Regions from separate parts of the Bradyrhizobium sp. Ken01 genome, predicted to be linked through region 1. Evidence: riboswitches for the same ligand, from Rfam matches in the RefSeq annotation. Region 1 holds a riboswitch; each other region holds the start of a gene.
The links. A riboswitch is a leader RNA that binds a small molecule or an ion and turns the genes downstream of it on or off. The one in region 1 is predicted to bind S-adenosylmethionine.
Positions count from the first base shown of each region.

Region 1 (10,394 bases):
GCCATCGTCACGCTGCCGCCGTTCTGAAGCCGGCCGCCTGCGCCGTTGACGTCAGATACCGAACCGCCGGTCGTCATGATGCCGGCGCCGTTCGCTGAACTCACCCCGGCGTTACCGCCGCCTCCACTAACGCTGACGACTACGTTGTTTGCTGTAATCGTACTCCCAGTGCCAGTCGCCAGAAGTCCCGTCTCTCCCCCGCCGTTTCCACTGACGGTGACACTGCCGCCGGTCAAACTCACTTTGCTACCTGTTTCCGCCTTCGCGCCGATGTCGCCACCGCCACCACCCGGCATCGATAAGGTCGTACCCATCAATAAGATCTGGCTGCCGGCGCCGGTTGCCCAAAGACCGGTATTGCCTCCACCCCCAGCTGCGTAATCGATTGAATTACCGCTTATCAGGTTGATGGTGCCGCCATTGGTCGCCCTCGCGGCTACGTTGCCCCCTGCGCCGTTGAGACTTACGGAGAGACCCGTCGCGCTGATTTGGCTGTTCGCTCCATTGGCAAGGAGTGCAGTGCCTCCGCCGCCGAAGGGCGGGTTAATGGCCGCTCCTGTTCGGAAAATGATCTGACCGCCGCTTTGCGCAGACGCAGCGATGGCCCAGTTGCCATTGATGCTGGACCCGGAACTGAAGGTGATCGTGCCGTTGGTCTCGGCCAAACCACCGGTGCTTCCGCCGTTGAAAGGATTGATGTTGACGTTGCTGGTGGTGATGTTGGCGCTGGTGAGCGCGTGAACCGCAGGCGAGCCGTTGAGAACGGTATCGGGAGCAATGGTACAAGATCCGCTGGTGAGCGTGACGGTGGATCCTGCGACGCTACAGGCTTGGGCGGTCGCCCTCTCAACCACGGCGCCGGACGCAAGCAGAACGAGCGTCGCGAGCGCGATCACGGCTCGGATCGGTATCGGCTGCACTGTCGCGTATATACGTCTCCAGACCGACGTATGGAATGCCGGGGTGGTGCCCGCAGGGCTGCAGGTCGACGCATCAGTTCGGCGGTTATCCAATCGCTGGCGTCGAAGGACTGAGCGCACCCAACAGCTCCTGGCGATCTGACAGAGAGCGCGAAACTAAACGACTGCAAATCACCGGAACCACAGTCGTACAAGGTATTGCCTCAATTATGACGAGGGCCGTCCGGGTTTGGTTTTGGCAGCTTGATGATGCTCCCGAGCCACGCAATGGACAGCAATACAGACCGAACAGACAGCAAGCTTCTTTCTCTCCCCCTGCCCCCCTCGACCCGAAAACTGCTCGGCCTGATCTTGTTGCTGGACGCGTGAAGCTCTGGAGGCCCAGCAAGCGCCTCGCGTACCGGATAGAAGCTTTGCGGATTGCACGTGAGAGCGGCTCACTCTGCAAGTGCGCGATAAACTGATGTTCGGCCGATCTTCTCCGTCTTCGCAATCGCGGACGGCCCCACGGCGGACGCCGTCAACAGCCGCGAGACTGGTGCGGCCTCGTACGGCCGGCGGCCCACCGCGCGATCTGCATTAAAAGGCGTCGCTCAACTGCTCGACCCGCTACTTAATCGTAGCGTGCACCGTGATCACCGATGTGCCAGAAGTCTTCGGCCCCTTACCCGTTGCCTTGATGGCAAAGGTGTCACTTCCCTTGTATCGGGCCTTTGTCTTGTATTCGTAAATCGCAACGTTGACCTTCTTGAGCTTGCCGTGTGCTGGCTTTTGCGAGATTTCCGAGCTAGTCGTTGCGCCGCGCAACGTGATCGGGAAAGTGCAACTTTCCCCAGACGCAACGTTAATGTCACCGGTCGAATTCTCTCCCCAATCCGCCAGCTCCATCGATCTTGAACATTCTGGAGCTGCCATCGCGATAGAAACATAAGTTGGGTTGGAGGCACCCACGACAAGCGCGACAATAGCCAAACTGGACAACCGCATCACGGGGCTCCTCGATATGCGATTTGTTGACTATGGCTGTGCCGTCGAGCATTTGGCAACTCGCCGCAATGCGAACGGGCTGCCTCCTGTACTAGTGGCGACGGTGATGACGGAGCGCAGGAGCCATCGCCATCGACGACCCGAACGTGCCCAACGGACCCACGCCGTCCTGCATCGGTTGGAAGACCCCCGGTATGGCCACCGCAGCGACGGGACGTTGGCGACCACGACTCGCGACCAAAGTCCCACCGGATCCCATTTGCACAATGGTCGCGGTCACGCTGCGATGGGTGCAGCGGCAGCCGAGCGCACTCGCGGCCGCAGGCGATAGATCAAGGAACGCGCCGGTGAATGGACCGCGGTCGGTCACCGTGACTTGGACCGACCGACCACCGCTCTGAACCATCAGGACGGTGCCGAAAGGCAGCGTCCTGTGAGCGGCTGTCATTGCAGCGCAGTTGAGTACGCCCCCGGAGGCTGTTCGGCGGCCGCACAGGCGGTCACTGCCGCCATAGTAAGTCGCGCTCCCGGAGAGACGATGCGCCTCAGCCACGGAAGAGAGCGAGAGAAGGACGATGCCGGTCACTACCATGCGTTTCATGCTGGATCCCTCGGGTATGAAAGAGGCGCTGCGACAGCGTCGCACCACCGCTAAGTCCAATCAGAGGTCCTACGGAGGGTTCGGCGGCGGGAGAACAAACGGCCAGCCTGCCCATAGGCAGCTTCTAACTCTGTTGATCGGCAAAGGTGCCGGAAATGGGGCAAAATGGAGTGCAAAGTGGATGGAGCGACTGCCGAGCGTGGTTAGCAGGCCAGCTTTCTTCCCTCGGTCAGCCGCACAAAAACAACCCAACCAAGCTTCAGGAGCCCCGTCAGGCATCGCCTGCGCTTCCGCGGGGAGCGAGAACAACGCGCGGGCGGCTCGCGCCAAGTTAGCTCAGACGCTTCTGATGAAGACCGAGGCGACCAGGAGATCTGACGGGGCCTTCGCGGTGCCAGCGCAGAGCCTAACGACGGAAGGCAAGCTAGAACTCGAAAACTTCGGCGGGAGTTGTGCGTCCACAGCCCAGCTTGATCGGGGTGCCATGGGGCGGGTTCGACCTCGAGACCGCCCTAAAGCCGTTGACAGCGGGTACCGGTGCGATATGTCCGTGCTTGCATCCTGAGAGGACCTGATGGTCCCGCCAACCAGCCTTGACCGGCAACGGTGGTACGACGATGTGGCCCGCAGGGGCAACAATAGGTCGCCAGTCCTCCAGATGCGCATGAGACCTCGGAGGGCCCTATGTTTTCACGACGTGGATTTCTGATCGGAACGGGCGGCTTGCTGACGATGGCGTTCGTCGGTGACGCGCGGGCATTCATACGGCGGAAGGAGGCACCGTTGCTGTTTGTCCCGTCGCGCACTGTACACACGCTTTACTGGGATTGGCCCGATGGTTTGAACGAACCGCAATTGTTTCTCGATGCCGAGCCTGAAGTCATTGCCCCTGAGCCTCCGACCTGGCGGGTGTTTCTGAACAGCCTGGACGCAAAGGACTACACGGCTGGTGAGATCAAAGAACGGCTCGAACAGATGAGCTTCGACCCAAGCCACCTAGACCAGCAAATGGACGGCGCCTGGTGGGAACTGCACTATGACCGCGTGTCCGGTCCCTCTGCGAGAGCCTATCGTCTCCTTAAAGGGATCGATCTTGGTCCTGACCTCGACCGGAGAGGTGACGGCCCGCATCTTGATTTTGTGGAAGGTGGCGGCAATCAGTTCGACTACTCGCTTCATGTACATCCAAGCGACCTGCTTGCGCTTTCTCTACTGCAAGCGCGGCTGATCGACCTGCGACTGCCAATCAAAGTCGAAAGATGGGAATGCTAGCACCGCGAGGGGAAAACAGCGTTGAAGCGCTGCTTGCCTACAATAGCAGGGCTGTTGGTTCGAGAGGATTTTCGGTGAGTCACTTTGACTCACCTCTTCCACTCTCGTCTTTGGACATGGCCGGCGGGGCTACGGCAAACTCAGCATCCACAAGTCGGCGCGGCCGATTCGAGTTTCTCCTCCAGCCCCCCTGCCTTCGCTTCAGGATCTCGTTGGCGGTACCGGGCATCTGACTGACACCGTTCGCACCACGGATGAAGTGAAGCGCAGAGGGGCTTGCGCGGACTCAGCGCACAAAGTTCTGGCGATGTCGATGTGGCCAGCCAGACCGCGAGTCGGGTTAAACGCTGGAGCAAGACCATCAGCAAGGTTCGAAGTGAGAAAATTTTGCCGCGGCGGGTTGCGACCGCCGGCCCCGCGACGATCGGGGGGTGCCAGGGGGTGGCTCAGAAACCCGATGCTGGAGCGCCCCGATCAGGCCGCCGGCGCCAAGATCAGCCATGGCGCGCAGCCGCATCACAAACTGCTCCGCAAGCTAGGCTCGTCATCACCACGGGGGCCGTTGCTCAGGCGATGAGCGCAGTTGCCTTGCTAGGCTACGGCAGACGATCTGCCTCCAACTTTCAAAAACTCTACTTTCTGGAAGATCGAAATTGCCCTTGCGTTATCGCGCTTTTTAGATTCCAAAAGTCTCTCTTTCAAAATGGGGGACATGATGAAGATCGGATATGCACGGGTCAGTTCGAACACACAGGATCACGCTGCTCAAACTGAGGCGCTGAAAACTGCCGGATGCGAGAAGATCTTCAGTGAGAAGGCATCAGGCAAGTCTACAAGCGGGCGGCCAGAATTCGCCAAGCTGATGAAGAGCCTCAATCCCGGAGACGTGGTAACTGTTACCAAGCTGGATCGCCTGGCGCGATCGAGCCGCGATCTGCAAAACATTTTTCATGAGCTCCAGGAGGTAGGCTGCGGGTTTGTTTCGCTCGGCGAGAATTGGTGCGACACAACGACCGATGTGGGTCGGTTGGTCATGACGATCATGGGCGGCATCGCCGAATTCGAGCGCAGCCTGATCCGCAAGCGGTGTGAAGAAGGTATTCAGCGGGCCCGGCGTAAGGGCACGAAGTTCGGGCGGCCGACTGCTCTTGATCACAGTCAGCGCCGACGACTGGCTGAGCGGTACGCTGCCGGCGAAACGATGGCGGAGTTGGCCCGCGAGTATGAGTGCGGCGAAACTACAATCTGGCGGGCCCTCCAATAAGCGTCTCTTCGAGTGACAGCCTCTCCGCGCCCCTGGGACGGTCGAGGAGCAGCCTGTTTCTTCACTGGTCTTGGGGACTCAAAGCCACCAAGAGCGCATCAGCGGCCCGCGTGGAGTCGCGGCGATCCATTCCGGCCGTGATCAAACCCCGAGGCGATTAGTCCACGATGCCGGCAGCGATCAGCCGCCTATATAGTTCATTGTAGACCTCACCCCGTTCTCGAGACGGAGCCGCATGATCTGCTAACACCTCCAACACGCTTTTCACGAACCTTCGCGCGGCACTGGCTGCTTGCGGGTTCAGGGCGTCGAGCCACGCTTCAACTGCGAACCACTCAATGCCGCAAGCCTCCAACTCGCAGATTCCTTGCCGATCCAGCTCATTCGTCCACTGGGTCGTGGCTATCTGCGCCTTCAATTGCCTTCGGGCGCGTTCAATCCGATCGGTTCTGTCTCGGCTCCGCTTTACCGCAGCGGCTTGCCAAAGCCTCGGCTGGACTACCTGTACAAAGCGCCCACGCTCATCCCTGATAATCGACCGCACGGGTTGCCTCCATGGTCCGGCTACGCAGCCGCGTGAGTTTGGCGCTCAAGTCCTCCTCACTGATGAGGCCGCGCGACCTCCTAGCCCATAGCCATCGGAGGGCGTCCGAGAACGCCGGGAGGTCATCGTCCAGGAGCGCGAGCTCGAAGCCTTGCTGCATCGCCCATGCTCGGCAGATCTCCTCATCGTCGGGCGTCAGAATGATCGTTTTGCCAGGATGGTGTGGGTCATGACGCCAGAGCATACACAAGCGATTGCGCTCTAATCGCATCTCGGCCCGCTGAATACGGGTCAAATCTCCTGACAGGTATGCGGCAGCCAGCCGCGTCTGTTTTACTTTGGAGCTTCCGCCATGACGGAAGCAAGTTGAACGACCGCGCATCCTCGCTGCCTTGCAGGGTTCACCAGACCTGGTCACCGCCGTACAAGTGGGCATACGTCGATTTGGGCCATCGCAGCATTGAGCACGACCGATCATGAAGTTGTGGCGCTGTGTTTCGGATTGAAATCCGAAGACACGGCCTGTTCTTGGATCTCGCCGACCTCGCATTGCACTCATGACGCGGCCTCGTTCAGAGCTTAGCGAGCCAATTGTAGCATAATCCAAGATTACTCGAGATACCGAAGTTGCTGATGGTGCCCCTTCCGCTCGCCACTAAAACTGTTCGCTGCATAGTGTCATGGGTGACACTAACAGTGTCACTGGTGAGACTATGTGGTGTCATGGATGACACCGTTGGCCTCTTACAGTGTCATGGGTGAGACTATGCATAGTGTCATGGGTGAGACAGTCTATAGCTATCCATCTATCCCCTCCTTTCTGTATCTCCGCGATGGCCAAGCTGGAGAGCTGTCGACCGAACTCCAGGCTTCGAACTCGCGGCTGGCCGGCTGACCGGTGACATCGCAGTCAAACTCGGTGAGTCGCCAACGAGTGGCCTCACGTTTTCGGTCAAAACGTCCTTTTGCCGCAACGGCGATGAAGCCACGCTCCTGCAACAGCATCAAAGTGCGCGCGGCAGTGGAAATCGAAATTGGAATGACGGAAGCGGCCTGCCTTGCTGAGAACCCGATCCGGCCATTGTTGTTGCCACGATAAAGATTGGCCAATTCAACGTAGACGGCGCGGGCGTTGCCATTAAGACTTCGCCAGGCCTGGCTCTCGATCATTGTCTGGGTAAGCCGGACAAAACGTTCCCTGGGGCGATTTTTGCTCATGCGGATTTCCGCCGCCGCGCATAGGCGATCATCCGCGAGCGCACCCAGCGCCTAACCTCGACCGATGGCTCCGACGGCACAGGCGCCGGCCCGGGAGGCGGCCACTCGCCAAATTTCTTGTGGTACTGGTGAGCAGCCCAGCCAGGCTTGTAGCCGCGTTCGGCCGCGATGCTCGCGAGCATGCCGTGCCACTCGTCGCGGATGCGGAGATCGACACGATCAGGTTGGGCCTTACGGCTAGTACCAACGAGGCCCAGATCGCCATCGATCACGTCAACGGCGCGCGGTAATGGTGCCGGCAAATAGCCGCACGTGAGACAAGCCATCCCGCCGACGCGCGCAGCACCACATTCGGGGCATTCGACGATCCTCGGCCCGCCCGGATGATCCCCGTCTCGGATGGCATGGGCCGGATTTTCTGTCTTCAAGTCGGGATCGAGCGTCCACTCGATGAAGTCTTCGGCGAACCCGAGCCGGTAGGTAGCACCCGAGTGGTCGATGACGATGCAATCAACCTTGTCCGGCGCTGGCCGGAGCCCGCGTCCGACCATCTGCCTGTAGAGGCCCAGCTGCTTGGTCGGTCGCGCGAGGATCAGGCATCCAAGCGCCGGCATATCCCAACCTTCGGTCAACACCATGCAGTTCGTGACAACCTCGATTTCGCCTGAGGCGAGCCGCGCCAGCGTGGCATCGCGCTCGGCCATTGGCGTCGAGCCGTCAATGTGTTCGGCGCGAACGCCGGTGACAACGAACTCGTCTCGGATGTGAATTGAATGACGGACGGAGGTGGCAAAGCAGACCGTCTTGCGCCGCTTGCCGAATTTGAACCAGTTAGTGACGATATCGCCGACCAATTTTGGCCGATCCATGCGGTCGGCGAGCTCCCTTTCCACGTAATCGCCATGACGAACGTGAACGCCGTGCAGGTCAGGATCCACCGGCGCGTAGACGCGGGTCGGCACCAGAAAGCCCTGCTCGACAAGCTCGCCGACTTGTGGGCACTGGATCATGGTCTGGAAGACCTTACCGAGGCCGCGGCCGTCGCCACGGCACGGCGTGGCAGTGAGCCCAAGCAGAATGGCTTCCGGGTAGCGCTCGATGATCGATTTGTAGCTCTGCGCCACGACATGATGGCATTCATCGACGACGACGAGCCCCGCCTCGGGTAGCTCCATCGTCGAAGCCTTGGTGGCACGGCGATGCAACGTCTGTACGCTCGCCACCTGCACCATCTCAAATGGCCGCGGTTGATCGCCGGGCCTGATGATACCGTGAGGAATTCCGCGCAGCTTATTGCTGGTCTGGGTGATGATTTCTCGACGGTGGGCGAGAAACAACGACCCGCAGCCTTTCTGGCGGGCCTGTTCTACGATCGTGCGGGCAATCACGGTTTTGCCGGACGCGGTCGGCGCGACGAGGATGATCCTGCGTTGCTCCGCGTTCACGGCGCGCCAGAACTCGGCGATGACCTCGACCTGGTACGGGCGCAGCACCTCGGTCATGGCGCGCCTCGCGATCTCGGGCACCGCAAACCCCCGGCCCGCCCGCTGAGAATGGTTGCGTGCACGTTCCGCCAGCCATCGTCGGCCACAAGCCCGTTCGTGATGCAGGCCTGGTGCAGCTCGGCGATCACCTCATCCTCGGCGAGCTCTCCGCCGGCAACCAATCGAAAAAGGTTGAACGCCGCACGGTTGAGCGCGTCGTTGCGTCGCCCGGGCGGAGTGGCAGCCAGCGCCGCGATTTCGGCTTTCAGGGCAGCGTGACCATAGGCGCCCACACGGCACGGTCCTTGATTCGGGGCCATGGCCCGGTCGATGATCCGCAATTCGGTTTTGGTGCGAACGGCATTGATCAGCCATGCCGGTGCGGCCGCGACAGGCCCCCAGGGATCGCCGAGGAAGACGTAGCGGTGGCCTGTTTGATGGACGGAGGGCGGGACGATGACGTAGCCGTCGTCGCCGCGGGTGTCGATGCCGGCACCGACCCTCCCGACAGTGGTGGGGATCGGACCCGGATATGCAAACCATGCATGTGCGCCCCTGGCCGTGAGCACGGTGCGGGTGTCCGGCAGCGCTCCGTGTTTCGTTTCCAGCGCGCGCAAAGTTGCAACTCCCTCGGGACCATCGAGGTCGAGCACCCAGAAACCCGAACTCGCGCCCGTCGGGATAGCAATGTTGCGCTCGGGATCAGTCCAATAGCGGCGAATGGTTGCAGGGTTCATGGTGGCGGCTCGAAAGCCGCGTTGAACCGCGGGTATCTTTCCCCCCGGGGCGCAGGGAAACACCGGAAATCCGCGAGCAGCGTAGTCGAGCGCGGCGGCGAGTAGATTGCTCATGACGACCTCGGCCGGATCGGCATCTGTCCCGCGGTAAAGCTCTCGTCGTCCGGGTCGGTGATGAGGATGATGCTGCTGGGCTGCCCCGCGTTGATCGTGACGTTGTCGCCCCGCAATACGGCGACGATTTCAGCGAAATACCGGGTCTGAACTGCCGTTTCGCTCTCGCCCACAACGTCGGCCGCAAGGTGGTCATGGCTGCCATCGGCACGCAAATGCAAACCGCCGGCGTCCCAGGACACTTTGACGATAGGCAGTGGTGTCTGCGGGTCAGCCACTGCCGTGAAGCGTGCGAGCGCCTCGGCGAGCCCGGCGCGGTTGGTGGTCATGAAGTTCTGGCCTGGCAACTGGCAGAATCTCTCATAAGCGGGATAGGTCGCTTCAATCCTTCTACTAACGAGCGCAAATCGCATGCGCTCGCATGCGCCCTGGACTGCAAACAAGCGTTCTGACCGACGCAGGGTCACGTTGCCGATCGCGTTGCGCAGCAAGCGGGTGATGGAGTTCACCACCCCATTCGCGATGATCAGCGAGTGATCCGGCGAGAGTGTCGCCGTCGCCGGTGTGGTGACACGGCAGTACCGGACCCCGTCGGTCGCGACCGCGACAAGACTCTCGGCTGTGCTGTGCAGGAGGATGCCATTAAGGTATCCACGAGACGCATCGTGGGCAGCAGCGAACGCGGGCCGAGCAAAAAGACCAAGCGTCGTCTTGGCATCGAGTTCGACGCGACCAGTTTCCACTCGGATAACAAGCGGCTCCCGCAGGTTCGCGATCGGAACCACCGGGAGCCTGAAGCTCGATTGACCTGCGGTTAGCATCGCGGCGTGGTCGTCGGCGACAATGGCAATCTCTGCGTCGGGTGGGAAATGCCGCAGCACTGCCGCGAGCGGCTCCAGCGGCACCGCCAGCTCGCCCTCGGCCGCGGCCTCAGCCCAAATCGTAATAGTGCATTCGAAGGTAGTTATTGTGATGGAAAGACTCTCGCGACCCGCGGCGAGCCGGACTGCCTCCATCACAGGAACGCGCTGGGTCTGCCGTTCGCCGACTGGCGGTGTGGCGAGACTAAAAGCGGCAGCCAGTGAGCCGCTTCGCGCCTTGATGCGACCCGCCATCACTGGTGCTCGATAGTGAACAGAACGAGATGGCAGCTGGCGCAAATGGCGAGAACATCGCCATGTTCGAGCGGCTCAATATCCTCTGCACGCAGCTCAGTGCAGCAATATGGGCAACGCACTTCGGCGACCAGGCGC
Region 1 covers NZ_JBVVPC010000068.1:10,846-21,239, forward strand. Annotated here, with positions in the region: gene AC0L3S_RS36215 (autotransporter family protein) at 1-896, opposite strand, end outside; gene AC0L3S_RS36220 (hypothetical protein) at 1,530-1,907, opposite strand; gene AC0L3S_RS36225 (septal ring lytic transglycosylase RlpA family protein) at 1,999-2,508, opposite strand; SAM-I-IV-variant riboswitch at 3,060-3,158, shown strand; gene AC0L3S_RS36230 (hypothetical protein) at 3,193-3,780, shown strand; gene AC0L3S_RS36235 (recombinase family protein) at 4,493-5,044, shown strand; gene AC0L3S_RS36240 (hypothetical protein) at 6,387-6,806, opposite strand; gene AC0L3S_RS36245 (DEAD/DEAH box helicase) at 6,803-8,308, opposite strand; gene AC0L3S_RS36250 (bifunctional DNA primase/polymerase) at 8,305-9,141, opposite strand; gene AC0L3S_RS36255 (DNA polymerase III subunit beta family protein) at 9,138-10,256, opposite strand; gene AC0L3S_RS36260 (hypothetical protein) at 10,256-10,394, opposite strand, start outside.

Region 2 (10,394 bases), on a different contig from region 1:
ATGTCGCCGGCCTGAGCGGTCCGATGACCTGGCACGCCAAAGCGCTGACCACCTCATATGTCAGTGCGCCCGGCGCCGGCGCGAAGGGCGCCCTCGAAGACGAGGCTTCCTTCCCCTATGCGACTGCGTCGTGGTTCTTTCTAGATGCGATCGAGATGACTGCGCCTGCCGATGCCTTCGCCATCATGGCGTTTGGCGATTCGATTACCGACGGGACCGCCTCAACCATGAATGGCGACGATCGCTGGCCCAACGTGCTGTCGCGTCGCCTGAAGGCGGTCTACGGCAACAAGGTCGCCGTCGTGAATGGCGGCATCGGTGGCAACCAAATCGCAGGCCCCGCCGAATATGGTCCCGACAAACCCTACGCGGGCGGCCCCGCTTCGGGCCAGCGGCTCGATCGCGACGTGCTGTCGCTGTCCGGCATATCGAGCCTGATCTGGCTGGAAGGCATCAACGATTTCAGCAAGAACGGCAATTTTACCGCCGACCAGGTCATCGCCGCGATGAAGGACGGCGTCGCGAGGCTACGCGCAAAATGGCCGCAAGCCCGGATCATTGGCGCCACCGTCGTTTCAGCACTGGGCAGCACCAGCGCGGCACATGGTTTTCCCGAGCAGGATGACAAGCGCAAGGCGCTCAACACATTCATCCGGAGCTCGGGGACATTCGACGGTGTGATAGATTTTGATCGCGCGACGCTCGACCCGGCCTCGGGTGGCCTCAAGCCGGAGTTCGTTCCCGAAAGCACGACTGGCGGCGCCGGCGACAAGCTTCATCCCAACCGCACCGGATATCTGGCGATGGGACAGGCCATCGACCTCGATCTGTTCAAGCCGGGAAAGTTTGGTCGCAGCGCGAAGCAGTAAGATGAATTCAGAGTCACCTCTCTGCCTTCATCGCCCTCAGCTGTCGTAACTTCCTCCATGCGGGTTACGAGCTGAACTCACGGCCGCTTCGCCGGATCGTGATTGCGCGCCGGGAATGCGGAGCCGCAAACTCCGCTCTCTCCCCATGTCGGCCGCACGTTGAGGCGGTCGCCCAGGCAGGAGAGATACCATGACCAAGTCCAGGCTGTTCGTTGCCGCCATCGCCATCTCGACCGCGCTTGCGACGCCCGCGTTCGCGCAATGGCAATGGCAGTCGCAGGAGCCGGCCGCATACGCCTCGATGTATCCGAATGGTGATCGCAACATCTCGAATCCCACGACGCGGGAGACGATGGCATTCGTCCCCTCGCCGAAATCACCGCGCCCAACGGTGATGCGCGCGAGCAAGGGCAAATAGCCGCCATCCACCACTTGCCCGTCGCGAGCTGGGCGCGGTCATGGCGTCGGTGGTACGCCGAAGACGGACGACAACGTCGTCATGACGCAGATCCGCTATTATCCGTTCTAGTCACGGAGCCATGCAGGCTCGTAGCCTGGATGGAGCGAAGCGCAATCCGGGGATCTTGCCTCAAGCGACGGAGGTCCCGGATTACGCTTGCGCTCCATCCGGGCTACTTCAGTGTTACGGCTTTTTCAGCGCCGCATGCGGCCGGCCGAAGTCGGGCGCGGCCGAGTCCTGGCCGATTTCGACGATGCCGCGGCGGATGGCGCGGGTGCGGGTGAAGTGGTCGAACAGCGCCTCGCCGTCGCCGCGTCGGATCGCGCGGGTGAGCTTTGCCAGATCCTCGGTGAAAGTGCCGAGCATCTCCAGCACGGCTTCCTTGTTGGCGAGGAAGACGTCGCGCCACATCGTCGGATCGGACGCCGCGATGCGCGTGAAGTCGCGAAAGCCGCCGGCGGAAAACTTGATGACCTCGGACTCCGTCACCTGCGCCAGTTCGTCGGCGGTGCCGACGATGGTGTAGGCGATCAGATGCGGAAGATGGCTGGTGATCGCGAGCACGAGATCATGATGATCCGGCGTCATGATTTCGACCTTGGCACCCATCGCCGCCCAGAACGCGCGCAGGCGATCGGTGGCAGCCGCATCAACGCCCTCCGGCGGGGTGAGGATGCACCAACGGTTGATGAAGAGCTCGGCGAAGCCGGAGTCCGGACCCGAGTGCTCGGTGCCTGCGACGGGATGCGCCGGCACGAAATGGATGCCCTTCGGCAGATGCGGCGCCATATCCCTGACGATGGCGCCTTTGACCGAGCCGACGTCGGAGATGATCGCGCCGGGCTTGAGATGGGGGGCGATTTCCTGCGCCACCGGCCCGCAGGCGCCGACGGGAATGCAGAGGATGACGAGATCGGCGTCCTGCACGGCTTCCGCATTGGTTGCGACGACCCGATCGACGATGCCGAGCTCCATCACGCGTGCGCGCGTCTTCTCCGAGCGTGCGGTGGTGACGATCTCGGAAGCCAGGCCCTGGAGCTTCGCAGCGCGCGCGATCGAGCCGCCAATCAGGCCGAAGCCGATCAGCGCGACGCGCTGGAAGTGCGGGGTCGCGCTCATCGTCCGGCCATGAAGTCGCGCAAGCCCTCGACGACGAGGCGGTTGGCCTCCTCGGTGCCGATGGTCATGCGCAGCGAATGCGGCAGGCCGTAGTTCTTCAGCCCGCGCAGCACGAGGCCCCGCTTGGTGAGGAAGGCATCGGCGTCGTCAGAGGTCTTGCCCTTGTCGGTCGGGAAGTGGATCAGCACGAAATTGGCGACGCTCGGCGTCACTTTCAATCCGAGCTTGCCGATCTCGTCGGCGAGCCAGTTGCGCCAGGTCTCGGTGAATTGCTTCGACATGGCCTGATGCGCGGCGTCCTCGATCGCGGCAACGGCCGCGTACATGGCCGGCGTCGATACGTTGAAGGGACCCCGGATGCGGTTGACCGCGTCGATGATGTGCTCGGGGCCGAACATCCAGCCGATGCGCAGCGCCGCGAGACCATGGATCTTGGAGAACGTGTGCGTCACCACCGTGTTCTCGGTGGTCGCCACCAGCTCGATTCCCATCTCATAGTCGTTGCGGGAGACGTAGTCGCAATAGGCCGCGTCCAGCACCAGCAGCACGTGCGAGGGCAGGCCGGCGCGCAGGCGCTTGACCTCGTCGAACGGCAGATAGGTGCCGGTCGGATTGTTGGGGTTGGCGAGCCAGACCAGCTTTGTCTTCGGCGTCACTGCCTTGAGGATGGCATCGACATCGCAGGTGAGGTTCTTCTCGGCCGCGATGACATTCTTCGCACCGACCGCCATGGTCGCGATCGGATAGACCAGAAAGCCGTGCGTGGTCGAGATCGCCTCGTCACCGTGGCTGAGATAGGTGTGGGCGAGCAGATTGAGGATCTCGTCCGAGCCGGCGCCGCAGATGATGCGGTTGGGATCGAGCCCGAAGGTGCGCCCGATCGCTTCGCGCAGCACGCGCGAGGTTCCTTCCGGATAGTCTTCCAGATGATCCGCCACCTGCTTGAACGCCTCGATCGCCTTCGGCGAGGGCCCGAACGGGGTCTCGTTGGCCGAGAGCTTGAACACCTTGCGGCCGGGCTCTGCCACCGGGGTCTTGCCGGGCGTGTAGGGCGCAATATCGAGAATGCCGGGATTCGGCACGGGGCGGGACATCTTCAACTCCGGAGTGGCTTAAGCGGTTCGCGACTTACGATTTCGACCCGGTCGGGGGCACCGTATAGCGCGTTGCGTGGCTGCCGACGAGGGCCGTGGAGCGCACCGAGGCCCCCGCTTCGATCAGGGCAGCTTTGATTTTGTCGAGGCTGCTCGTCGCGGTGACCGAGACCAGCAGCGCGGCGCCGTCGAAGGCGGTATCGGGCACCGCCACGATCTCGGCGAGCGGTGACAGGGCGCGCGCGACCTCGGCGTTCCACCCTGATACGCGCACGCTGAAGGTCTCGACCTCCGTCACCAGCGCACTGTCCGCGACACGCGAGACCGCGAACACGGGCAACGCCGCCGGATGGTCGGCGCGCTCGACGAAGGGCAGCCGCGCGATGATCTTTGGCGCGCCTTCTGCCTCCAGCTCCAGCCACCATGGCGTGCGGCTCGAGGTCGCCGAGACCAGCGCAAGGTCGCCCTTGGACTTCGCCACCGCCTCGACCGCCGCCTGCGCGCTGAAATGCGCGACGTAAGGCACCGTGAAGCCGAAATGGAATCGCGCGGAATCGCGCATGGCCGGCTCGCTCGCCGAGATGTCGGCGTGGACCGAGAACGGCGCCTGGACATAAGTGAACGTCGCGATGATGACGCGCCAGATGCTCTCGACGGTGTCGAGCGGCAGGATCCCGCGATGGCGCTGCACGAGGTCGCGCATCATGGAGGCCTCACGTGCCGGGCGGAACGCCGAGCCGACCTCCTGGGTCTGCTTCACCTGGATCAGGCGGTCGATGATGTCGCCGCGCTGCATCAGCAGGCGATGCATGCCCTCGTCGATCGCGTCGATCTCCTTGCGCAATTCCTGGAGCGATGGTGGCGCGGGCGGACGTTGGGACATGTCTGTGAGGTGCTGTTGCGAGGCGTTCAATGCGGATCAGTCGAGCTGTCACCGCTGTGATGGATATCCTGATTAGGCAGTCGGGGCTGCGAAAGCAAAGAGAAATGCAAAGGGAAATCGGGCCACTTCCGCCCGTGGCGCGACAGGCGAATTTGGCTGATCCGGGCCGCGACTTGACGAAAACCGTCCAAGACGGTAGTTTTTACCTGTTCCGTGGTCATTTGAGCCGGCCGGCTTGCAGCCACGTTAAAAAACTCGCTAAACAGGCCGGGGACCCTTTCGATCCCGGCCGAACCTATCGTTCAGGCCGGGTTTTTCATGGCCTGATGTCAGTCGCGGTCGGACCCCGATCGCAAACGAGTCAGTGGTCAGAGATGGGCATCAAGTCAATTCCCAGTCCCGCGATCAGCGCCGATGAGCGCTCGCACGAGGTCGATCATCCGAGCTCCCAGGTCGCGCGCTTCGGTGCCGACCAGCCGCTGCCGCTTGATTGCGGCGTCGATCTCACCCCGTTCCAGATCGCATACCAGACCTATGGCGAGCTCAACGCCGAGCGCTCCAACGCCATCCTGATCTGCCATGCGCTGACGCTCGATCAGCACGTCGCCAATGTGCACCCGCTGACCGGCAAGCCGGGCTGGTGGGAAATTATGGTGGGGCCCGGCCGCCCGCTCGACACCAACAAGTATTTCATCATCTGCTCGAACGTGATCGGCGGCTGCATGGGCTCGACCGGCCCCGCATCGACCAATCCGGCGACCGGCAAAGTGTGGGGCCTGGATTTTCCGATCATCACCATCCCCGACATGGTGCGAGCCCAGGCCATGCTGCTCGACCGCCTCGGCATCGATACGCTGCTCTGCGTCGTCGGAGGCTCGATGGGCGGCATGCAGGTGCTGCAATGGACCGCAGCCTATCCGCATCGCGTCTTCTCTGCGCTGCCGACCGCATGCAGCACGCGCCATTCGGCGCAGAATATCGCCTTCCACGAACTCGGCCGGCAGGCGGTGATGGCCGATCCGGAATGGCATGGCGGACGCTACGTTGATCACGGCACCCATCCGCATCGCGGCCTCGCCGTCGCCCGCATGGCCGGGCACATCACCTATCTCTCCGACGCCGCGCTGCATCGCAAATTCGGTCGGCGCATGCAGGACCGCGAGCTGCCGACCTTCTCGTTCGACGCCGACTTCCAGGTCGAGTCGTACCTGCGCTACCAGGGCTCGTCCTTTGTCGAGCGCTTCGACGCCAACTCCTATCTCTATCTGACCCGCGCGATGGACTATTTCGACATCGCCGGCGACCATGGCGGCGTGCTGGCGAAGGCGTTCGCGGGAATCCAGACCCGGTTCTGCGTCGTCTCCTTCACCAGCGACTGGCTGTTCCCGACCTCGGAATCGCGCGCGCTGGTGCACGCGCTGAATGCGTCGAGCGCGCGGGTGTCGTTCGCCGAGATCGAGACCGATCGCGGTCACGACGCATTCCTGCTCGACGTGCCCGAATTCTTCGACATCGCCCGTGCCTTCCTGCAATCGGCTGGCAAGGCGCGCGGGCTCACCGCCAATAATGCTTAAGGACGGCTAGTCATGTCTGTACAGGAAGCGTTGCCGCTGGGCGGCCTTGCGACCGGGCAGCCCGGTGATTTTCGCGCCGACCATGTGCTGGTGGCCGAGATGGTCAAGCCGGGTTCGAAGGTGCTCGACGTCGGCTGTGGCGAGGGCGACCTGCTCCAACTGCTGGAAACCCGCGGCATCGACGGCCGCGGCATCGAGCTGTCGCGCGAGGGTGTCAACCGCTGCGTCGCCAAGGGTCTTGCGGTGGTGCAGGGCGATGCCGACACAGATCTCGTGAATTATCCGGATGACGCCTTTGACTACGTGATCCTGTCGCAGACCTTGCAGGCGACGCGGCAGCCGAAAGTGGTGCTGGAGAATTTGCTACGCATCGGCCGCCGCGCCATCGTGTCGTTCCCGAATTTCGGATTCTGGAAGATGCGGCTCCAGCTCCTGATCGGAGGCCACATGCCGCGCACGGAGAATCTACCGGCAAGCTGGTATGACACCGCCAACATCCATTTCTGCACCATCAAGGATTTCGTCGAGCTCTGCGACGCGATCGACGTCAAGATGGAACGTGCCGAGGCGCTCGACCTCTACGGCCGCCCGCTGCGGCTGCGGATGCCCTGGTGGGTGTGGAATCTGTTCGGCGAGCAGGGCGTGTTTCTGCTGACGCGGGGCGGCAGGAAGTAGGATTCCTGTAGCCTGGATGAAGCGTAGCGCAATCCGGGATTCTATCCGCGGATGCGAAGGCCCCGGATTACGCTTGCGCTCCGTCCGGGCTACGCGACGGAGCGTGTGGTGACGTCTTCGCGCTAATGCGCCGCCAGCGACCGCGCATCGCGCACCGGCCATCTTCCCGCTTCCACCAGCGTGACGAACCGTTCCACCGTTTCGTTGAACAGGGCCGGCTCTTCGAGATTGAGCACGTGGCCGGACTTCGGAAACATGGCGAGCCCTGCCGCAGGCAGGTGCTTCTTCAGAAACAGGCTTGCGCCCACGCACGGATCGTCCTCGTCGCCGCAGATGACGAGTGCCGGCGTCGTGGCCGCTCTGATCGCGTCCGTCATCGTAAAGATCGAGGGCCGGCCGGCCTGGAAACCGCGCATCGTCCGCGCCGATCCCCTGGCGTCATGCCGCGCCAGGGCTGCGTAGAAGTCGGCGTGGCCGCGCGGGTCCTTCACCAGGAAGGGAATCCGGCTCGGCGCCTCGCGCGTGACTCTTGCGACTTCTGCGGAGCCGAGCATCTCGAATTGCTCCGCGTTGGCGCGGCACTGCTGGCGCCAGGCGTCCAGGTTCTCGATATGCGAGCCTGAGCCGACGCCGGCGAGCGTCATCGACAACGCACGTTGGGGCGCGTTGAGCCCAATCTGGAGCGACGAATAGGCGCCCATCGAGAGGCCGACGAAGTGCGCGCGATCGATCTTCAGATGATCGAGTACCGCGAGCGCATCGGTATAGAAATGCGTGTAGCCGTAGACCTCGCCATCAGGCACGTCCGATGGCGTGTAGCCGCGCGCGGAATAGGTGATGCAGCGATGGCCGCGCGAGAAGTAGCGCATCTGCGGCTCCCAATTGGTGTAGTCGGCCGCGAACTCGTGCAGAAAAAGTATCGGCGTGCCCGCGCCTGCTTGTTCAAAATAGAGGCGGCAATTGTCTTTCGTGAGGGCGTGAGGCATCCGGTTTTCTCCCAGAGGTGGCTGCGGCTGTGGAATGGCGTCCTGCGGTCAGCGCATACGATCCTAACACCTATTAATCATCGTCCAAATTCTTCGCGGCCGCGTCTTGTTCTCGCCACATCAGGATACTGATACAGCCCGCGGATGTCGGCCACCGCACGGGCCGATTGGGAAGTGGGGTGTCAACGAAGGATGAAGAATGTTCGAGTTGTTTGCGTCTCGCCTGTCGCGCTGTGTCGTCGCGCTGGCTGTTTTCTTCGCGGCGGTCGCCGCCTTCACTTCTCCGGCGTCAGCACGACCTCATCGTCATAGCGCAGAGCGGCACGCTTACGCGCATCACGCCAGCAGACATCATCATTACCGGCATGCACGCGGCTCGCGCTTCGAGCGCGGCGCGGCGCAATTGCAGGCGAGCGGCTTCGGCAACACCTTCGCCAGCTATGACCCGAACGCCAATAGCGGCGGCATCGGTGGAATGGCCATGAGCGGCAGCGCTGGAATGGTTACCAGCGGTGAGATGACAACGCGCGCCAGCCGTCGAACCATGAGGCGTGGCGGTGGGATGGCCATGAACGCGAATGACGGCGGCGTGACCAATAGCGCGACGAGCAGCGGCGGCTTCGGCGGCGGATCGGGCCTCGTGTCCGAGGCACGCCGCTATGTCGGCGGCAATCCGACCGGCCGCGGCAGCCTGTGGTGCGCGCGGTTCATGAACATGGTGCTTGAGAAGACTGGTCACCGTGGCACCGGCTCCGATATGGCGAATTCGTTCGCGCATTACGGCACGCGCGTCTCCGGTCCGCAGGTCGGCGCCATCGCAGTGATGTCGCGCGGTGGCCGGGGTGGCCATGTCGGCATCATCACCGGCATCGACGCGCAGGGCAATCCGATCATGATCTCCGGCAACAACGGCAACCGCGTCCGCGAAGCGCCGATCTCGCGCGGCCGGATCTATGCCTACGTGATGCCGAATTGAGGTTTCTGCCCCGTCATTGCGAGGAGCGAAGCGACGAAGCAATCCAGACCGTTTCCGCGGGCGCATTCCTGGATTGCTTCGCTGCGCTCGCAATGACGGAGTACGTGGCGCCGGCGTTGCGTCACACCAGCTTCGGCTCTTCCAACGCAACCGCGTCGCCCACGCCGATGTCGCCGTCGGCGATCACCTCGGCATAGATGCCGCAGTCCATGTGGCCGAGATTGCTCGAGAGCGTGGCCGGGATTTCGAGATCGCGCCTGGCGGTCTCGGGGTCGACATTGGTGGCCGGGCAGCGCTTGATGCGCTTGACCACTTGCAACCGGGCCTGTCCGATCGCCAGCGTCTGGCCAACGAGGTCGAGCTCGGACCAGGCCGGCCAGCCCTTCACGTAGAGATTGGCGCGGAAGCGCAGCGGGTGGACGGCGGCGCCGCCGAGCATGGTCTCGAGCGCGCGGACGCTGCCGAGATTGATGATGGACACGACCTTGCGGGCGACATCGGAAAAGCTGTGGTCGCGGCCGGACAGGATCTTGGGCGGGCCCTTCAGCTCCGGCTGAAAGTTGTCCCTGAAATAGGCCTCGATGGTGGCGCGCCCGGCGGCGGTCTCGAGATCGCCGCTGGCGACGATCTGGCCGTCCTTGCTGATGGTCAGGCGGTTGGTCGCGTCCTCGAACCGGCTGTCGAGCGAAGCCAGCCGCTCATTCCGCGCCAGCATCAGGAACTGGATCTTCGGCTTCCACTGGGGCTCTTCCGGATCGAAACCGCTGGGGCCGTTCTCGATGGCGTAGCGGCGGTCCGCGGGCAGGGTCTGGCCGGTCCGCAGGGAGACGCGGGGCAGGGGCTCCGGCGTCAGGCCCTTGATCGGATAGCGGTAGAGGCCGGTGATCTCGGCGGTCTGGCTGGCTGTCATTGCGCTAGGTGTCATGCCGCTACTTAGGGGATTCGGCCCACCGGCGCCAAGCGGGCGGATCCGCGCACGAAATTGTGAACTCGCCTCTTCCGGTCCGAGGCCTCGCTTCCCACATCTGGGTCAGGCCGGCGCCAGCGCCGGCTGATAACGACCGTTGCCGGTTGAGAAACGTCAATGCGGTCATCGCAAACCCAATGAAGATGCCGTTTGGAGTGCCTTAGAGGGCTCCAGGGGCAGGCCGAGGGAAAGACCACGATATGAACATCGAAAAATATACCGAACGCTCCAGGGGCTTCGTCCAGTCCGCGCAGTCGCTTGCGGTGCGCGAAGGGCACCAGCAGTTTTCGACCCTGCACGTCCTGAAAGTGCTGCTGGACGACACAGAAGGCCTCGCTGCCGGTCTGATCGACCGCGCCGGCGGCAATTCCCGCGCAATCCTGAAGGCGACCGAGGACGCCCTGAACAAGGTGCCGAAGGTCTCTGGCGGCGGTGCCGGCCAGATCTATCTGGCGCCTGAGCTCGCCCGCACCTTCGACGCCGCGGAAAAGGCCGGCGAGAAGGCCGGCGACAGCTTTGTCACCGTCGAGCGGCTGCTGCTCGGCCTCGCGCTGGAGAAGACCAGCGAGGCGGGCGCGATCCTGGCCAAGGGCGGCGTCACCCCGCAAAACCTCAACGCGGCGATCGAAGCGCTGCGCAAGGGCCGGACCGCGGACTCCGCCACGGCCGAGAACGCGTATGACGCGCTGAAGAAATATGCCCGCGACCTCACTCAGGCCGCGCGCGACGGCAAGCTCGATCCGGTCATCGGCCGCGACGAGGAGATCCGCCGCACGATCCAGGTGCTGTCG
Region 2 covers NZ_JBVVPC010000034.1:4,362-14,755, forward strand. Annotated here, with positions in the region: gene AC0L3S_RS27515 (GDSL-type esterase/lipase family protein) at 1-869, shown strand, start outside; gene AC0L3S_RS27520 (hypothetical protein) at 1,060-1,287, shown strand; gene AC0L3S_RS27525 (prephenate/arogenate dehydrogenase family protein) at 1,513-2,448, opposite strand; gene hisC (histidinol-phosphate transaminase) at 2,445-3,542, opposite strand; gene AC0L3S_RS27535 (chorismate mutase) at 3,577-4,425, opposite strand; SAM riboswitch at 4,629-4,708, shown strand; gene metX (homoserine O-acetyltransferase MetX) at 4,800-5,999, shown strand; gene metW (methionine biosynthesis protein MetW) at 6,012-6,674, shown strand; gene AC0L3S_RS27550 (alpha/beta fold hydrolase) at 6,797-7,660, opposite strand; gene AC0L3S_RS27555 (TIGR02594 family protein) at 7,860-8,636, shown strand; gene AC0L3S_RS27560 (MOSC domain-containing protein) at 8,758-9,546, opposite strand; gene clpB (ATP-dependent chaperone ClpB) at 9,804-10,394, shown strand, end outside.
Region 2: another riboswitch for S-adenosylmethionine. It lies ahead of metX (homoserine O-acetyltransferase MetX); the one in region 1 lies ahead of AC0L3S_RS36230 (hypothetical protein).

Region 3 (10,394 bases), on a different contig from region 1:
CTGGTCGAGGACGGCATCAGCCGCATCCAGGCTGCCGGCGGCACCGACGTCGTGCTGGTCGATCCGCAATATTCGCCCGCCGTCAACCAGCGCGCGGACAGCGCCGGCAAGATGGTGAAGCTGCTCGGCAAGGTCGCCGAGCTCCGTCACGTCGGCATCTTCCCGCGCTTCGAGGTGATGCGCGATTGGCACGAGAAGCAATCGCTTCCGGTCGAGAGTTTCGTGATCGCCGACGGACTGCACATGAACGATTGGGGCTATGCCTGCTTCGCCCAGCTCCTCGGCGACGACATCATCCGTTCCGTCGGCCAGATCAAACTCGGCGTCAACGTGCCCGCGGACGTGCGGACCTATCGGCCGATGTGACCTGTCGTCCCGGCCTAGTGCGCAATTGCGCACTAGGCCGGGACGACAATAACTCACGCCTTCTCCAGCGCCGCGGTCAGATCCTCGATCAGATCGTCCGCGTGCTCGAGGCCTGCAGAGAAGCGGATGAAGCCCTCGCTGATGCCGAGCGCGGCGCGGTCCTCCGGCTTCAAACGCTGATGCGTCGTGGTGGCCGGATGCGTGACGAGGCTCTTGGCGTCGCCGAGATTGTTCGAGATCTTGGCGAGCTTGAGCTCGTTGAGCACGCGGAACGCCGCCTGCTTGCCGCCTTTGACCTCGAGGCCGACCAGCGTCGAGCCGCCGCGCATCTGCTTCTTCACCAATGCTGCCTGCGGATGATCGGCGCGGCCGGGAAACACCAGCCGCGAAATCTTCGGGTGGCTCGCCAGAACGTCCGCAATGCGCGCCGCCGTTTCGGTCTGCGCGCGCACGCGCACGGCGAGCGTCTCCAGGCCCTTGAGCAGGACCCAGGCGTTGAACGGCGAGATCGACGGGCCGGTCTGGCGCATGAAATTGTGGATGTGCTCGGCGATGAACGCTTCCGAGGACAGGATGATGCCGCCGAGACAGCGGCCCTGGCCGTCGATGTGCTTGGTCGCGGAATAGACGACGACGTCGGCGCCGAGCGCGAGCGGGCTCTGCCAGATCGGAGTGGCGAACACGTTGTCCACGACGAGCCGCGCGCCGCCACTGTGCGCGATCTCGGCGATGCCGGGAATGTCGAGTACATCCAGCGTCGGATTGGTCGGGCTCTCCAGGAAAAACGTCTTGGTGTTCGGCTTCATGGCGCGCTGCCACTGGTCGAGATCGAGGCCGTCGACCAGCGTGGTCTCGATGCCGTAGCGCGGCAGCAAATCCTGCACGACGTAGAGACACGAGCCGAACAGCGCGCGCGAGGCCACGACGTGATCGCCGGCCTTCAGCGGCGCCAGGATCGCGGTCGTCACCGCGGCCATGCCGGTCGCGGCGGAACGTGCCGCTTCGGCGCCCTCGAGCTCGATCATGCGGCGCTCGAACATCGCGATGGTCGGGTTGGAGTAGCGTGAATAGATGAAGCCGGGGTCCTCGCCCTTGAACCGCGCCTCGCACTCCTCGGCGCTGTTGTAGACGTAGCCTTGGGTCAGGAACAGCGACTCCGACGTCTCGCCATATTGCGAGCGCAGGGTGCCGGAATGGACCAGGCGGGTTTCGGGACGGTAGGACGCGGTGGGCGCCGGGGACTTCGACATAGGACCTCCTGAAGTGACCATCGAAAATGGTCACAAAAAAACCGGCCTGGAATATTTCCACGGGCCGGGATCACAGAGGTCCCCGGCCTGTTTAGCGACTTATTTAACGTGGCTGCAAGCCGGCCGGCTCAAATCACCACGGGATAAGTCATGCTCATATTCCGCAATGCCCTTTCCGTCAAGACGTCCATCGGATAGCCGTAAAACGCTCATATTTCCCGCATGTCGGGATGTGTTTGATCCCTGATGAGGACCCCCGGTTGACGTTCACGGTTGCCGCCGACGCCAATGGTATCCTGCCCGACCGCATGATCGCGGCGATGGCGGAGGGCGGTCTCATCCTGCCCGCTTACGACTTCGTCGAAAGCCAGATCCAGCCGGCGAGCCTCGACCTCCGCCTCGGCGACATCGCCTATCGCGTTCGCGCCAGCTTCCTGCCCGGTCCCGGTGCCACCGTCGCCGAGCGCATCGACGAGTTGAAGCTGCACGAGTTCAGCCTCGCCGACGGCGCAGTGCTGGAGACCAACTGCGTCTACATCGTGCCGCTGCTCGAAAGCCTCGCGCTGCCGCCGGAGATCGTCGCGGCCGCCAACCCGAAAAGCTCGACCGGCCGGCTCGACGTTTTCACCCGCGTGATCGCCGACGGCACCCGCCGCTTCGACATGATCGGTGCCGGCTATCATGGGCCGCTCTATGCCGAGATCAGCCCGAAGACGTTCCCGGTGCTGGTCAGCGAGGGCTCGCGCCTGAGCCAGGTGCGCTTCCGCACCGGCGATGCCATCCTCAACATCGACGACCTCGAGGCGCTGCATGCGACCGAGCGTCTCGTCGATGTCGACGATGCCGATCTCACCGGCGGCGTCGCCGTCTCTGTTGATCTCTCCGGCGAGAAGAGCGGCGGCTTCGTCGGCTATCGCGCCAAGCGCCACACCGGCGTGATCGACGTCGATCGCCGCGCCGGCTATTCCGTCGAGGACTTCTGGGAGCCGATCTCGGCCCGTCCCGACGGCAGCCTGATCCTCGATCCCGGCGAGTTCTATATCCTCGCGTCGAAAGAGGCGGTGCAGGTGCCGCCCGATTACGCCGCGGAGATGGTGCCGTTCGATCCGCTGGTCGGCGAGTTCCGTGTGCATTATGCCGGATTCTTCGATCCCGGCTTCGGCTATGCCGGCGCCGGCGGGCTGGGGTCGCGCGCCGTGCTCGAAGTGCGCTCGCGCGAGGTGCCGTTCATCCTCGAACACGGCCAGATCGTCGGCCGCCTCGTCTACGAGAAGATGCTGGCCCGCCCCGACGCCATGTACGGCCAGCGCATCGGCTCGAATTACCAGGCCCAGGGCCTGAAGCTGAGCAAGCATTTCCGGGTTTAGCCATCATCCGTAGCCCGGATGGAGCGCAAGCGTCATCCGGGAAAGTCTCACTTGTGGCGCGATCCCGGATTACGCTGCGCTCCATCCGGGCTACAAGGTGCTGACATGACCAATTCATCCGAACTCGACGCAAACATCCTCGACGACGTCGCCGATGCGCTGATCTATTCGGATCGCTCCGGCACGATCATGCGCTGGAATCGCGCATCGTCCGCACTGTTCGGCTTCTCCGCGGACGAAGCGCTGGGCCAGAATCTCGACCTGATCATTCCCGAACATCTGCGCGCCGCGCACTGGAAGGGTTTCGAGGCCGCGCTTGCCAGCGGCGCGATGAAGCTTGCGGGCAAGCCGACACTGACCCGCGCGCTGCACAAGGACGGACGCAAGCTCTACATCGAGATGACCTTCGCGCTGGTGCGAGACGCCGCTGGAGTTGTGCAGGGATCGGTGGCGATGGCACGCGACGTCACCGAGCGCGTCGAGCGCGAGCGTGCCGCCAAAGCTGTGCAAAATTAAGCCTGCGCAAAATTCGTGATGCGGAATTGGCGAGCCGGCGTGCAGGGCGCCCTGCGTGCGGCTCAGCTTGTCCGTCACCGGCTGCAGTGACACACTCGATCAAAACAACGATCGGGAGCGAACATGACCGCCGCATCAGACTCCACGCAGGAAGCTCTATGGAAACGCTGGCGCGCGGTTGCCGATCTCTATCACGCCTATTTCACCGGCCTGATCCTCACCGTGGTCACGCGTCGCGGCACGGCAGATGCTGCGGAGTTCGTCTTTCGCGTGTTCCGCCGCCAGCAGCAGGAACGCTTCCTGCCGGGGCTGGAGAAGCTCGGGCTGAGCCATCTGCCTCCCGCCGTGGCGGCCGCGCAATATCACTATCTCTCGAACTGGATCGGCGGCGTGCACGTCGAATACATGTATGAGAGCGATCGCAAAGCCTGGATCCGCTATCCCCCGCCGCGCTGGATCTGGAAAGGCACTGCGATCTGCGGCGTGCCGGGCGAAGTCTCGCGCGCGATGCTGCGCGGCTGGCACGCCAACAACGGCGTGGCGCTCGGCGATACCAGATTGGGGTTCGTCTGCACCAAGCAGAGCGTCGACGGCCAGGATGGGCTCGAAGGCTACTATTATCAATATGACCAGCCGCTCGAACTCGACCAGCGCCTCGTGTTCGCGCGGCACCTCGAAGCGCCGCTGTTCGATGCAGCCGCGGCTCCGGCGTTGCCGGTCGCAAGCTGGCCAAGACCGCGACTGGAAAAAGCCTATCGCAACTACGCCATGGAATATGTGCGCACGGCAGCGCCAGTGATGGTGCAGCTGTTCGGTCCGGAGGATGCCGGCTATCTCCTGCATCTCACCGGCAAGCTGATCGGGATGCAATATTTCGATGAGGTCGCTGCAGCACTGTCGATGGGCCGCGGCGGCGCGAGCGAATTCGCGACGTTCCTCAACGCACTGTTGGTCGCGCAGGACGATGTGGGTGAGACGACGCAATCCGAAGGCACGTTCGAAATCCGTCAGAAGAGTTGGAGGTTGATGGACGACGTCGCCGATAATCACCCCGCTTGCGCCAAGGTGCTGGCGGGGTTGTTCGAAGGGCTCGCGGCCGGATGCGGGCGGCACATCGGCGTGCACCTGTCCCCGACGCATGGCGGCCGTCCGCCATTGCTCTGGACGATTGGGTAATGCCGCGCGGGCGTTGGCCTCGTGGTTCGAGACGCCCGCTTCGAGGGCTCCTCACCATGAGGGTCCGACATGTCACCGCGAAACAAGACCTCATCCTGAGGAGCCCGCGAAGCGGGCGTCTCGAAGGATGGCCCCACGGAGACTGAGAGTCGCAATTCCACGGGCTGAAATGCGCTGCCGCAGGGCACGCCTGCATCAGGCGCAGGAGGAATCGGCAATTGCCGTGCTAACAAGCTGAACCTCGCGCCTTCTGCGCGAATAAATTCATTGGCACACCCAGTCATTGCCGCGCCGCAACTGGTGCTCGCGCCCGGGAGAGGACATGTCCGACATCGCCGAAATCCCGGTCGATGAACAAGAGCGTCCGCTGCCGCCGCCACCACGCCCCGTGAGGAGCGCGCTGATGGACGGGCCGATCCTGCGCACGCTGCTCGGGCTGGCTTGGCCCAACGTGGTCGCGCTCTCCGCCGGCACTTGCACGGTGATTGCGGAGACCTCCTATATCGGACGTCTTGGTGTGGAAGCGCTGGCCGCGATGGCGCTGGTGTTTCCGACAGTGATCCTGACCATGACCATGTCGGGCGGTGCGATGGGCGGCGCGGTGGCCTCCGCCATCGCGCGCGCACTCGGCGCCGGCGATCGCGAGCGTGCCGGGACGCTCGCCGCACATGCGCTGCTGATCGGCATCAGCTTCGGCCTGGTCTTCATGCTGGGCATGCTGATCTTCGGACCCAAGGTGCTTGAGATGCTCGGCGGCCGCGGCGACGTGCTGACGCATGCGATCGCCTACACCCAGGTGTTTTTCGGCGGCGCGGTGCTGCCCTGGCTGCTCAACACCATGGCCGGGGTCCTGCGCGGCACCGGCAACATGAAGCTGCCGTCGCTGTTGATCCTCAATTCTGCGGCCTGGCAGATCGTGCTCGGCGGCACGCTTGGGCTCGGGCTCGGTCCGGTGCCGCAATTCGGCATGCGCGGCGTCGCCGCCGGCGCGCTGATCGCCTATTGCATGAACATCGGCGTGATGGGCTGGTACCTGTTCTCCGGCCGCGCCCGCGTGACGCCGAAGCTGCGCGGCCTGCGCATCCAATGGGCGATGTTTTTCGACATCCTGAAGGTCGGCGCCATCGCCTGCTTCTCGCCGCTGCAATCGGTGCTGACGATCTCGATCTTCACCCACATGCTTGCGAAATTCGGCACCGCGATCCTCGCCGGCTACGGCATCGGTGCGCGGCTGGAATTCCTGCTGACCTCGATCGCGTTCTCGTTCGGCATCGCCTCGGTGCCGATGATCGGCATGGCGGTCGGCGCCGGCCGCATCGCCCGCGCCCGGCGCATCGCCTGGATCGCGGCGGCGAGCGCCTTCGTCGCCGTCGGTGCACCGGCGTGCCTGGTTGCGATCTTCCCCGATCTCTGGGTCAACATCTTCACCGACAGCGCGACCGTGCGCGCCACCAGCCATCAATATTTGTCCACGGTGGCACCATTCTACGCCTTCATCGGCCTCGCCTCGACGATGTATTTCTCGTCGCAGGGCGCTGCGAAGGTGATCGGCCCGGTGCTGGCGCAGACCGCGCGGCTGATCTACATCTCGGCGGTCGGCTGGTGGCTGTCCACGCATGATGCCACCGCGCAAAACTTCTTCTGGCTGGCGGCGAGCTCGATGGTCGTGCTCGGCCTGCTCTCGTGCTCCAGCGTGGTGCTGACGCGCTGGGGACCGCGCCAAACCAAACCTGCGATCAGGCCGGCTCTGTCGACCGCCGTGGACTAGCGGCGCCTGTGGCGGCGATGCCCGCCACCGCCGCCGACATTGGCGAGCCGCATCAGTTGCGGAATCATCGCCATCATGTCGCCGTCGCCGGCGCCGCCGAGCATGCCCATGATTTCGCCGCCACCCATGCCGCCCATTCCAGTCGGCATGGTGCCGCCTGCGCCCATCGGCGCGTAGCCGCCGTAATTTGGCGCACCGAAACCGCCGCCGAGATTGCCGCCGCCGAGGCCGCCAATTCCGCCGCCGCCCATCATGCCACCAAGACCACCACCGCCATTCTCCATCATGCGGCTCATCATGGGGCCCATGGTCTGCATCATCATGCCGAAGCGGCGCTTGCCCATCTTGGCCTTCATCATCTCCAGCATTGGCGCCATCTGGGTCATCATGTCCTCGCCGCCGGCACCTCCGCCGCCGAGGAACTGCGCCTTTGCCGGTCCGCTCGAAATCGAAAACATCAGCAGCACGGCGGCCGCCTGGCAGATCACCTTGTCCGCACCTCTCATGGCCTGCTCCTCGCGTGCGGGGCGCCGCCGGGAGAGCGGAGCCAACCGGACGCACGCCGCCATGGTTAGTGCGGACGAGGGCTGGGCTCCGTGAGAAAGATCACGCAGCCGCGGCCGGAAACGCTCGGTGTATGGCGGCGACGGCGTCCTTGGTCTGTCCCTGCACATAGGGCGCGAGCTCGTTCGGCAGCATGTCGATGATCCAGAGCAGGCGGCATCTCGCCTCGCCCTCGGCAATCACCTGCACCGAGGCGCTGTAATGCTTCAGCCGCTCGTTGTTGATCGCGTAGACCAGCCGCTGCCGCGCGTCGTCGCAATCGACCAGCACCTCGCGCGCCACCGATCCGTTGGCGAAGGTGACGACGCGCGCGTCGCCGTCGAGCGTGCAGGCCATGACGAAGCCCGGCGCCAGCCGCCGATGCAGCGCGCCGAAATCGCGCACCGCATCCCAGACGTCGCGCGCCGGGGCGGGCAGGGGAATGTCGTTGTGGATGGAGGCCATTGTTGAATCCTGGTTGAGTCCATTGATGTAGAGAGGGGAGCGATAGTACCGGCGTCTCAGCTGTCATCGCCCGACTTGATCGGGCGATCCAGCATTCCAGAGGCCGCTGTGATCGAATCGGGAAATTGCGGCGTACTGGATGCCCCGGTCAAGCCGGGGCATGACAGCGTGTGTGTAGTGAGGGCTGCCGCACTCACGTGCAAACCGCCTCGACATTGTTGCCATCGGGATCGATCAAAAACGCCGCGTAGTAAGTCGGGCTGTAATCCTTGCGCGGGCCGGCGCCGCCATTGTCGCGGCCGCCGCTCTTCAAGCCCTCGCTATGGAATGCCTTCACCGCGTCATGATCGCCGGCGCGAAACGCGATATGCGCGCCGTCGGCCTTGCGCCCCTTGTTCAGGTGCAGCCATAGCCCGGGTTCGCCCTTCGGCCCGAAGCCGGCATAACCGTCACCGCTCGAGCACAGGACATAACCGAGCGGCGCCAGCACCGCGGTGTAGAAGCGCGTGGCGGCGTCGAGGTCGGCAACGCGCAATCCGATATGGTCGTACATGGTCGTCTCCATTGCCAAAGCGCGCCGCAATCGGCGCGCGCCGGAGACGAACCTAGTCAGTTGAGGGCAAGTTGCTCTTGGAGAATCTTGCGCTCCCCCTTCGATGCCTGACGGAACTTGGTCGGCGAGACGCCGGCGGCGCGGTGGAAGGTGCGGACGAAGTTGGAGAGATCGCCGAATCCGACGTCATAGGCGATGTCGGTGACTGCGATGTCGTCGTCGGTGAGCAGCCGCGCCGCATGCCGCAGCCGCGAGCGCACCAGATATTGATGCGGGGTGACGCCGAGCACGGCGGAGAACAGCCGCAGGAAATGGAACGGGCTAAGGCCTGCCTGCCGCGCGGCCTGTTCGAGGTCGACCTCGGCGTGCGAATTGGCGTCGATCCACAGGGCGGCTTCCACGGCCCGGCGGCGGTCGCGTGCGGTCGGCGCCGTCGGCTTGCGCGCCTTGCCCGAGACGACATCGACGAAACGGCCGGCGAGGATCTGCCCGACCTCGTCGAGACCGAGGTCGCTGTTGCCATCTGCCGCCGTCTGGGCGAGCTCGCCCAGCACCATCAGCTCGGGCAGCGGCGGCGTCGCGCCGACCTGCCAGACGTCGCGCCGGCCGCCGAGCGCGTCGACCAGATCCTCGTTGAGGAAAAAGGACAGGCAGATGTCGCCGGCGACATGCTCATGCGTGCAGGTGTATTCCTCGCCCGGCGCGCCGACCAGCATCGATCCCGCGACCAGATCGAAGAAGCCGGCGCGGCAATGACAGCCAAAGCTGCCCGCGCGGACATAGGCAATGGAATGGCCGGTGCGACACTCCGCAAACGGGCTGTCGTCCGGTCCCGCGTCGCAGCGAAACTCGGAGACGGTCATCGAGGGAGTGGTCAGCAGCGTGGTTGCGTCCATGCCACCTATCTAGGTGGAGGGTCTCGGAGGGGCAACGGGCAGCAGCACGTCGAACAGCGTCTTGCTGGCGATTGGATGGGCGCCCTCCAGCGACAGCAGCCGCCGCTTGGAGATCACCCCGCCATAGGGCGAGAGCCGGTCGGTGTAATTGCCGGCCTCCAGCACCCGGTGGCAGGGCACGATCAGCATGTAGGGATTTTTCGCGATCGCCTGGGCCACAGAATGCGCGGCGCCGGAGGCGCCCAGCGCCTTGGCGATCTCGTGATAGGTCCGCGTCTCCCCGCGCGGGATGGCGCAGGCGGCTTCATAGACCCGCCGGTTAAAGCCGGGCACCCCGCTCGCGTCCAGGCTGACCTCGGAAAAATCAGCATCGCTGCCTTGCAGCAAGCCCACGATGCCCTCGATCGCGAACGCGGCGTTCGCGGAAGGCGGCTGCTCGCGCGCCTCGGGATGGACCTGGAAAATCCGGCGGCGGGTGTCGATCTCCCGCGCCTCCGGCAATTGCACGGCGACGATACCGGTGCCGCTCCAGATGATGCCGCAGCGCCCTATGGTCGTGTCGAATATCGCGTAGCCACGCCCCACCATGCACACGCCCCACTCAGTGCACGTCTCCCCAGACAGGCAATCATAACACCGCCACAATCCGGCGCACCCAAAATCTTGCCGGAAACTCAAGAAGGGTCGGGCGGGCTGCGCCAAAGCGCTTGGCGAGATGCGCCGTCTCGGCTAATCAGAGCGGGCGCAGGCTGCGCATCCGCGGGCGTAGTTCAATGGTAGAACGGCAGCTTCCCAAGCTGCATACGAGGGTTCGATTCCCTTCGCCCGCTCCAAAGCCTTGGCCGCAGCACAGTCGCACTGACTCGAAGTCTCTCTTGGCGATCCGCCCGGGCGCAACGGCACGTTGAGCTGACGCTCGCTGCGCTTAATCCATTGCGCTTAGCACGAACTGCAGGCTGTCGAAGGGCGGGCCGGGAGTTCATGTTTCCCGGTCCGGGTCACCCCCAACGCAAGTCCAGTGCGCAACACCTGCGGCCTCACTGAGGGCCTGGTCCGGATGAAGCGAGTTGCACTCCGTGTCGAGCGCAAATCGCAGACGGAGATGGTCCATGCCTGATGTACGAATCCATATCGCCGCAGCTGTGCTCGCGACACTCGCAATCGGCTCGGTGTACGCCATGAGCTCGGTGCAACAGCAGCCGGCCTCTGCGAGTTCTGCCCACGCCATGATCCCGCGGAAGCAAGCAGCCGTGCACCCGGTCAAGCCGGCGCCGCACAGGCTCGTGATCCAGGTCAACCAGAACGATGCCGCCGTGATGAATCTCGCGCTCAACAACGCCACCAACGTGCTCGACTATTACCGCAAGAAGGGCGAAGAGGCCGACGTCGAGATCGTGGCGTTCGGTCCTGGATTGCACATGCTGCGCAAGGACACGACGCCGGTCGCCGATCGCATTCACGCCATGACGGACCTCGCCTTCCCAAACAAGGTTC
Region 3 covers NZ_JBVVPC010000030.1:20,277-30,670, forward strand. Annotated here, with positions in the region: gene AC0L3S_RS25670 (SGNH/GDSL hydrolase family protein) at 1-366, shown strand, start outside; gene AC0L3S_RS25675 (O-succinylhomoserine sulfhydrylase) at 420-1,616, opposite strand; SAM riboswitch at 1,687-1,766, opposite strand; gene AC0L3S_RS25680 (2'-deoxycytidine 5'-triphosphate deaminase) at 1,847-2,983, shown strand; gene AC0L3S_RS25685 (PAS domain-containing protein) at 3,089-3,499, shown strand; gene AC0L3S_RS25690 (hypothetical protein) at 3,623-4,675, shown strand; gene AC0L3S_RS25695 (MATE family efflux transporter) at 4,998-6,443, shown strand; gene AC0L3S_RS25700 (hypothetical protein) at 6,440-6,949, opposite strand; gene AC0L3S_RS25705 (SRPBCC family protein) at 7,050-7,451, opposite strand; gene AC0L3S_RS25710 (VOC family protein) at 7,645-8,004, opposite strand; gene AC0L3S_RS25715 (helix-turn-helix transcriptional regulator) at 8,061-8,900, opposite strand; gene AC0L3S_RS25720 (methylated-DNA--[protein]-cysteine S-methyltransferase) at 8,910-9,488, opposite strand; tRNA gene AC0L3S_RS25725 (tRNA-Gly) at 9,660-9,733, shown strand; gene AC0L3S_RS25730 (DsrE family protein) at 10,010-10,394, shown strand, end outside.
Region 3: another riboswitch for S-adenosylmethionine. It lies ahead of AC0L3S_RS25675 (O-succinylhomoserine sulfhydrylase); the one in region 1 lies ahead of AC0L3S_RS36230 (hypothetical protein).